DNA from 2 places in the Rhizobium acidisoli genome. Region 2 is predicted to be linked to the other one. Evidence: predicted binding sites of a transcription regulator. Region 2 holds the regulator's gene; the other holds the start of a gene.
The links. The regulator LexA, encoded in region 2, represses DNA repair genes until DNA is damaged. The targets are predictions, from matches to a motif close to TGTTCNNNNTGTGTTCNG.
Positions count from the first base shown of each region.

Region 1: the regulator LexA is predicted to act here: its motif matches at 2,515-2,532, upstream of recA (recombinase RecA).

Region 1 covers NZ_CP034998.1:1,973,454-1,977,176, reverse strand. Annotated here, with positions in the region: gene cckA (cell cycle histidine kinase CckA) at 1-202, shown strand, start outside; gene CO657_RS09840 (pseudouridine-5'-phosphate glycosidase) at 460-1,386, opposite strand; gene CO657_RS09835 (carbohydrate kinase family protein) at 1,473-2,417, opposite strand; gene recA (recombinase RecA) at 2,647-3,723, shown strand, end outside.
Region 2 covers NZ_CP034998.1:1,628,758-1,632,480, reverse strand. Annotated here, with positions in the region: gene eno (phosphopyruvate hydratase) at 1-327, opposite strand, end outside; gene kdsA (3-deoxy-8-phosphooctulonate synthase) at 468-1,313, opposite strand; gene CO657_RS08150 (VOC family protein) at 1,310-2,206, opposite strand; gene lexA (transcriptional repressor LexA) at 2,403-3,122, shown strand; partial or broken gene CO657_RS08140 (ComEC/Rec2 family competence protein) at 3,103-3,723, opposite strand, start outside.

The DNA of each region.
Region 1 (3,723 bases), 340 kb from region 2:
GGTCATGCCTGAGATGGACGGCCCGACACTGCTGCGCGAGCTGCGCAAGACCTATCCCGACATGAAATTCATCTTCGTCTCCGGCTATGCCGAAGATGCCTTTGCCCGCAACCTGCCGCCCGAGTCAAAATTCGGGTTTTTGCCGAAGCCGTTTTCGCTGAAGCAGTTGGCTGTGGTGGTGAAGGAGACGCTGGACGGATGAAGGGGGCCGTCGGAGAGGTCGCGCCGTGTGGTACCCCCCTCTGCCCTGCCGGGCATCTCCCCCACAGGTGGGGAGATCGACAAGAGGCGTGCTCCTCCCGCCTCTCTGCCGTTTCGCCGGATTGCAACGCTGATTGTTGAGGAAAGCCGGTGCGCCCAGCCCATCTCCCCACCTGTGGGGGAGATGCCCGGCAGGGCAGAGGGGGGCTTGCACGGCACGCCCGATCTGCTAGGGCATTCTTGCCCTCCTACTATCCCTTACTCGCCAAGCGCCACGGCAATCTCGGCCGCCAGCCGCGCATTGTTCTCCACCAGCGCGATATTGGTCTTGAGGCTCTGGCCGTCCGTCAGGTCGAAGATGGTCGAGAGCAGATAGGGCGTTACCGCCTTGCCGGTGATTTCGTCGCGCTCGGCGCTGTCGAGTGCGCGTTCGATATAGATTTCCATCTCCTCGCGGGCGATCTCGTCGGCCTCGGGCACCGGGTTGGCGATGAGCATGCCGCCGTCGATGCCGAGCTGTTCGCGTACCGTCTGGAAATTGGCGATGGCGGCCGGGCTGTTCAGCGACAGCGGGCTGCGGATGCCCGAGGCGCGTGACCAGAAGGCGGGGAATTCTTCGCTCTCATAGGTGACCACGGGAACGCCGCGGGTTTCCAACACTTCCAGCGTCTTCGGAATGTCGAGGATCGCCTTGGCGCCGGCGCAGACGACGATGACGCCGGTGCGGGCCAGTTCCTCGAGATCGGCTGATATGTCGAAGCTTTCCTCGGCGCCGCGGTGCACGCCGCCGATGCCGCCTGTGGCAAAAACGCGGATGCCGGCGCGGGCGGCGGCGATCATCGTCGCGGCGACCGTGGTGGCGCCGGTGCGGCGCTCGGCGATCGCAAAGGCGAGATCGGCGCGCGACACCTTCATCACTTCGGTCGCCTTGGCAAGCTGCTCCAGTTCGCCGGCTTCAAGGCCGATATGCAGCGTGCCATGAATGACGGCGATGGTTGCCGGCACCGCGCCCTGTTCGCGAATGATCGTCTCAACGCTGCGGGCCATCTCGATATTGCCGGGATAGGGCATGCCATGGGTGATGATGGTCGATTCCAGCGCCACCAGCGGCGCGCCGCGCTGCTTGGCGCTGGCGACCTCCTTCGAATAGGCGATCGGCAGAAGAGGCGAAATGGGCTTGGTCATGATCTTGTCCTGTCGTCGATAGAGCATGATGCCGAAAGTCTCAGCGGTTTTCGGACGACATCATGGTGAACTTCAATTTAGCCGCTTCAATGCAGAATTCTGACCTTGGGAACAAGGGCAAGCGCCGCATTCAAGAGATCCGGCGTCAGATTTTCGTTGACGGCGTGCCGCGACTGCACGGTCAGCGTGGCGGCTGCCGTGCCGTGACGAACCGCCTCTTCGAGCGGCAGGCCGAGCATCAGGGCTGCAAGGGTGCCGGCTGCAAGCGAATCGCCGGCTCCGGTGACGTCGGCGACGGTGTCGGCGATCGGCGGCTGCAGCGTCACGGCGCGGCCCTCGCAAAGGGCCACGAGCTCGCGGCGGCCGCGGGTGACGACGGCGTTCCTGATGCCGAGCTCGTTCAGAAGCGGCGGCCAGCCGGCGGCGTCTTCCGGCTGTTCACCAGCAAGGGCTGAGGCCTCGGCCTCATTCAGGAACAGGTAGTCGATATCCGCGATGCAGGGTTTCAGCCTGACGACCTTGGCAGGCGAGATGGCAATCGCTGCGACCGGCTTTGCCAGGGAATGCGCCTTGGCGACGATCGCCGCAATCGTTTCTTCCGGCAGGTTGGCGTCGAAAAGAATGAGATCGTGGGCGGCGAAGGCCTCCCGTACCCAGCGGATGGAGAGGCGCCGCGGCACGAAGAAGCGGTAGAGATCCATGTCGGCAAGGGCGATGACCAGATTGCCGTCCTTCTCGATAATCGCCGTATAGCTCGGGGTCTTGCGGTCGAGGAAGACGAAAGGCCGGTCGTCGATGCCGGCGAAATCGGCGGCGTCGCCGACCATCTCGCCCATCGGATCGCCGCCCCGCGGCGAGATCATCGTCACCTGAAAACCAAGCCTTGCCAGATTACGCGCCGCATTGAAGCCGCCGCCGCCCGGCTCCTCGAACCAGGTGCCGGGATTGCTGGCGCCAGGCGCCGTCTCGCCGGAGATGCGGCCGCGTCTATCGATATGGGCACCGCCGAGCACGAGAATCTTTCCGCTCATTGCAGCCACTCTCTTGATGCCCGAAACGCGAATCGATGCGATGGGTTCTCTTGCGCGGGTATCGGCATTTCAGGCCTAAGCCGTTGCTTTGCATCGATAAAACAAAAATAGAACACGGGGCGTTTTACCTTTTTCTTTCAATCGTTTGATCGCCTATTGCGAGAATAGAACAAATAGGGTACAAACTCGACATTGCTTGGGCGGCTTCAATAACCTAAAGGTGGATCGAATGTCTCAGAATTCATTGCGGCTGGTAGAGGACAAATCGGTGGACAAAAGCAAAGCGCTTGAAGCGGCACTCTCACAGATAGAGCGGTCGTTCGGCAAGGGCTCGATCATGAAACTCGGCTCCAACGAGAATGTTGTCGAGATCGAGACGATTTCGACCGGCTCGCTTGGCCTCGATATCGCACTTGGCGTCGGTGGTCTGCCGAGGGGCCGAATCATTGAAATTTACGGGCCGGAAAGCTCGGGTAAGACAACGCTTGCGCTGCAGACCATTGCCGAAGCGCAGAAGAAGGGCGGCATCTGCGCCTTCGTCGATGCCGAACATGCGCTCGATCCCGTCTATGCCCGCAAGCTTGGCGTCGATCTGCAGAACCTTCTGATCTCGCAGCCCGATACCGGCGAGCAGGCGCTGGAAATCACCGATACGCTGGTGCGGTCCGGTGCCGTCGATGTTCTCGTGGTCGACTCGGTCGCCGCACTGACGCCGCGCGCCGAAATCGAAGGCGAGATGGGCGACAGCCTGCCCGGCCTGCAGGCGCGCCTGATGAGCCAGGCGCTGCGCAAGCTCACCGCTTCGATTTCCAAGTCGAACACCATGGTGATCTTCATCAACCAGATCCGCATGAAGATCGGCGTCATGTTCGGTTCGCCTGAGACAACGACCGGCGGCAATGCGCTGAAATTCTATGCCTCCGTGCGCCTCGACATCCGCCGCATCGGCGCAGTCAAGGAGCGTGAAGAGGTGATCGGCAACCAGACCCGCGTGAAGGTCGTCAAGAACAAGATGGCGCCGCCCTTCAAGCAGGTCGAATTCGACATCATGTATGGCGAGGGTGTTTCCAAGACCGGCGAACTGGTTGATCTCGGCGTCAAGGCCGGCATCGTCGAGAAATCCGGTGCCTGGTTCTCCTATAACAGCCAGCGTCTCGGCCAAGGCCGCGAAAACGCCAAGACCTTCCTGCGCGACAATCCGGATCTTGCCCGCGAGATCGAACTGTCGCTGCGCCAGAATGCCGGCCTGATCGCCGACCGCTTCCTGCAGAACGGCGGACCGGACCCCGATGACGGTGATGCTGCC
Region 2 (3,723 bases):
GGCGTTGGCGCCGAGGCGCGACTTGTTCGGCGTACCGTCGAGCTCGATCATGATGTTGTCGATCTGGATCTGGTTTTCGGCATCGATGCCGCCGATCGCGTCGAAGATCTCGGTATTGGCCGCATCGACCGCCTTCTGCACGCCCTTGCCGAGGTAGCGCTTGCCGCCGTCGCGCAGCTCGACCGCCTCATGCGCGCCCGTCGAAGCGCCCGAGGGAACGGCCGCGCGGCCCATGCTGCCGTCTTCGAGATAGACATCGACTTCGACGGTGGGGTTGCCACGGCTATCGAGAATCTCGCGGGCGATGATATCGGTGATTGCAGTCATGGGTTCTTCCTGCTCGGTGGGTGATCAATCGTTCGAAGCCTGTCATAATCGAAGGCGTGCAAATTACAATGGCGCATTGCACACCTTCGATCTGCATGTCTGATCGTCGCTATAGCACGAACATGTCAGGCTTTTGACTGTCAGCCCTTGGCGACGGCATCGAAGGCCAGCAGCTTTTCCAGCAGCCGCGGCATGTCCTTGAGATAGACCATGTTCGGGCCGTCGGACGGTGCATTGTCCGGGTCCTGGTGGGTTTCGACGAAGACGCCGGCAATACCGGTCGCTACCGCTGCGCGCGCCAGCGTTTCCACGAATTCCCGCTGCCCCCCGGAGGAATCGCCCTGCCCGCCCGGCTGCGCCACGGAATGGGTCGCATCGAAAACGACGGGGGCGCCCATCGACGCCATGATTGGCAGCGAGCGCATGTCGGAAACCAACGTATTATAGCCGAAGGAGGCGCCGCGTTCGCAGAGCAGCACGTTCGGATTGCCGCTGGCGTTGAGCTTCTTCAGCACGTTCTTCATGTCCCAGGGGGCGAGGAACTGGCCCTTCTTGACATTGACGGCACGGCCGGTCTCGGCGGCGGCGATCAGGAGGTCGGTCTGACGGCAGAGGAAGGCCGGAATCTGCAGGACATCGACCACCTTTGCCACTTCGGCGCATTGCTCGGCGGTGTGAACGTCGGTGAGGACCGGAAAGCCGAATTCCTTCTTGAGATCGGCAAAGACCTGCATGCCCTTTTCAAGCCCGATGCCGCGCTCGGCCGACAGCGAGGTGCGGTTCGCCTTGTCGAACGAACTTTTGTAGACGAGGCCGATGCCGAGCTTGGCGCAGAGCTCTTTGAGCGTCCCGGCAACCATGAAAGCGTGGTCGCGGCTCTCCATCTGGCACGGGCCGGCAATCAGCGACAGGCGGCCGGTATTGGAGAAGGTGACCTGACCTGCGCCCTCGCCGATCCTGACTTCAGAATTCGTATCAGTGCTCATCGTGTTTCCTCGAAGGCGAAGAGCGTGCCCTGCCCGGGCGCCGGCTTCACCAGAATGCGATTGTTCTTGCGCGTGTAGGTCACTCCGTTAGCAGCCAAATGCGCTTCTGTCACGGCAAGATCGGCGACAGTGAAGAGGATAGCCCGGCCGCGCAGGCCGCGGTCGGCGGATGAGACGGCGATCTCAAAATAAGCCTCCAGCCCTTCCGGCGTCATCAGGCTGATTTTCGCGTTCGGCGCGGCGATATTGACGCCGAAACTGGTTTTTTCGACGGCCGACTGTGCAGCGGCAAGGCCGACGAAGGCTGCGAATGCGGCGGGTTCCGGCGCGCAAAGCGCAATCTCGGCAATGCCTGTTACGCCATTGGCATGCGTCTCCAGCGCGCCGCGGTCGGACGGCAGCGGATTGATGCGCTCGACGCTGAAGAGGAAGAAATCCGGCGCGCGCAGCTCAGCGGCAAAGGCCAGCTTGAAGCCGGCGATGGTCTCGGACCCATCAGGCATTTTCATCGGCCGGCTGAACTGCAGCATCTCGCCGGCGCTCGATCCGCTGCCGGCGTAGTTGCGATGATCGCGGCCGGCATCGCTGGTGGCAAACGCCACCGCCGAAAGCCCCTCCTCGCCGCAACGGAAGCGGAAGGCGCGGTTGCGGGCGGTGAAGACATTGCCGTGTCGCGCCGACGCCTCGCTCTCTTCGACGCTGGCGATACCAAGCGGCTCCAGATAGGTCTTGTCGGCAAAGAAGACGCAGGCATTCTCCGTTCCGAAGGGATGGCGGGCATCGGCGGCAACGGTGAAGCCGAGCTTGCCGAGCCGTTCGCGGGCCAGATCGATATTGACGACGGGCAGCACGACATGATCCAGCGGGTGCGGTTTGGCGGAACGCTCGTTCATCATATCCCTCCCTCAAACGACAAGAGATGTGCGACAGCCCCACCCCCAATGCAAGACATGTGTGCCAATCCGGCGAATGAAAATAAAAATCTCAACGAGTTGGCGGCAAGTTTTACGGAAATTTAGCACCTTGCGGAACACATATGGAACATATAGTGTCTGTTCTGGATTTGTTTCAATCAGGGGTCACACGCCGATGCTCACGCGCAAACAACAGGAGCTTCTCCTTTTCATTCATGAGCGCATGAAGGAATCCGGCGTTCCGCCATCTTTCGACGAGATGAAGGATGCCCTGGATCTGGCCTCGAAATCCGGCATTCATCGCCTGATTACGGCGCTCGAAGAACGCGGTTTCATTCGCCGCCTACCGAACCGCGCCAGGGCGCTCGAGGTCATCAAGCTTCCCGAAGCCTATAGCCCCAGCATCCAGCCCCGGCGCGGCTTTTCGCCAAGCGTCATCGAGGGCAGCCTTGGCAAGCCCCAGCCGGCTGCTGCCCCCGCGCCTGCAAAACCCGTCGCCGACAACGGCAACTCGGTCTCGGTGCCGGTCATGGGCCGAATCGCTGCCGGCGTTCCGATCTCGGCGATCCAGAACAACACCCATGACATCGTTGTTCCCGCCGACATGCTTGGCTCCGGTGAACATTATGCGCTGGAGGTCAAAGGCGATTCGATGATCGACGCCGGCATCTTCGATGGCGACACGGTGATCATCCGCAACGGCAGCACCGCAAGCCCCGGCGACATCGTCGTTGCGCTCGTCGATGACGAGGAAGCGACACTGAAGCGCTTCCGCCGCAAGGGCGCCTCGATCGCACTTGAAGCGGCCAACCCGGCTTACGAGACCCGGATCTTCGGGCCGGACCGCGTCAAGGTGCAGGGCAAACTCGTCGGCCTCATTCGCCGCTATCACTGACACCGGACAGACCAGATTCGACAAAACTGTTGCTGCGCCAGTCATAGGCGCGCTGGCGCATCCACGGCCGCGACAGCGTTTCGAATGCGGTTGCGACCTCCAGGCCGGCATCCGCGAAACGCAACTCGACGGAACCGGTCCTGCGCAGCGTCTCACCGGTGAAGAGCGTCGCGCCTGAGCGGCAGCTGTTGAAACGCAGACGGACCGGCGTCACGACGATATCGGCCGAATCGCAGGCCGGACCGAGATAAGCGGCATTGTCGATGATGGTTACCACACGGCCATTGCCAAGCCTCGATGTGCACCAGGCCTTCTTGACGCAGGAAAAGCGGTTTGTTTCTCCGCCCGCGGCAGCCGCCCGCATTGCTGTCCTTGCTTCATTCTGCTGCTCGCGGGAAAGCCTGACGCGGCGGTCTTCTCCCTCCGGTGGGATAGCGGGGCCATCCAGCATTCTCGGCGGGTGATGCGTCGGCAGGACCAACGCTCTTTGCCACTGGTCGAAGATGAAATCCGGCGGGTTTTCACGATTGGAAGCCATTGCCGCCGTATCGACGAGCGCGACCAGACCGCCGTCCTCCGAAATCACCAGATCCGGCGGCCG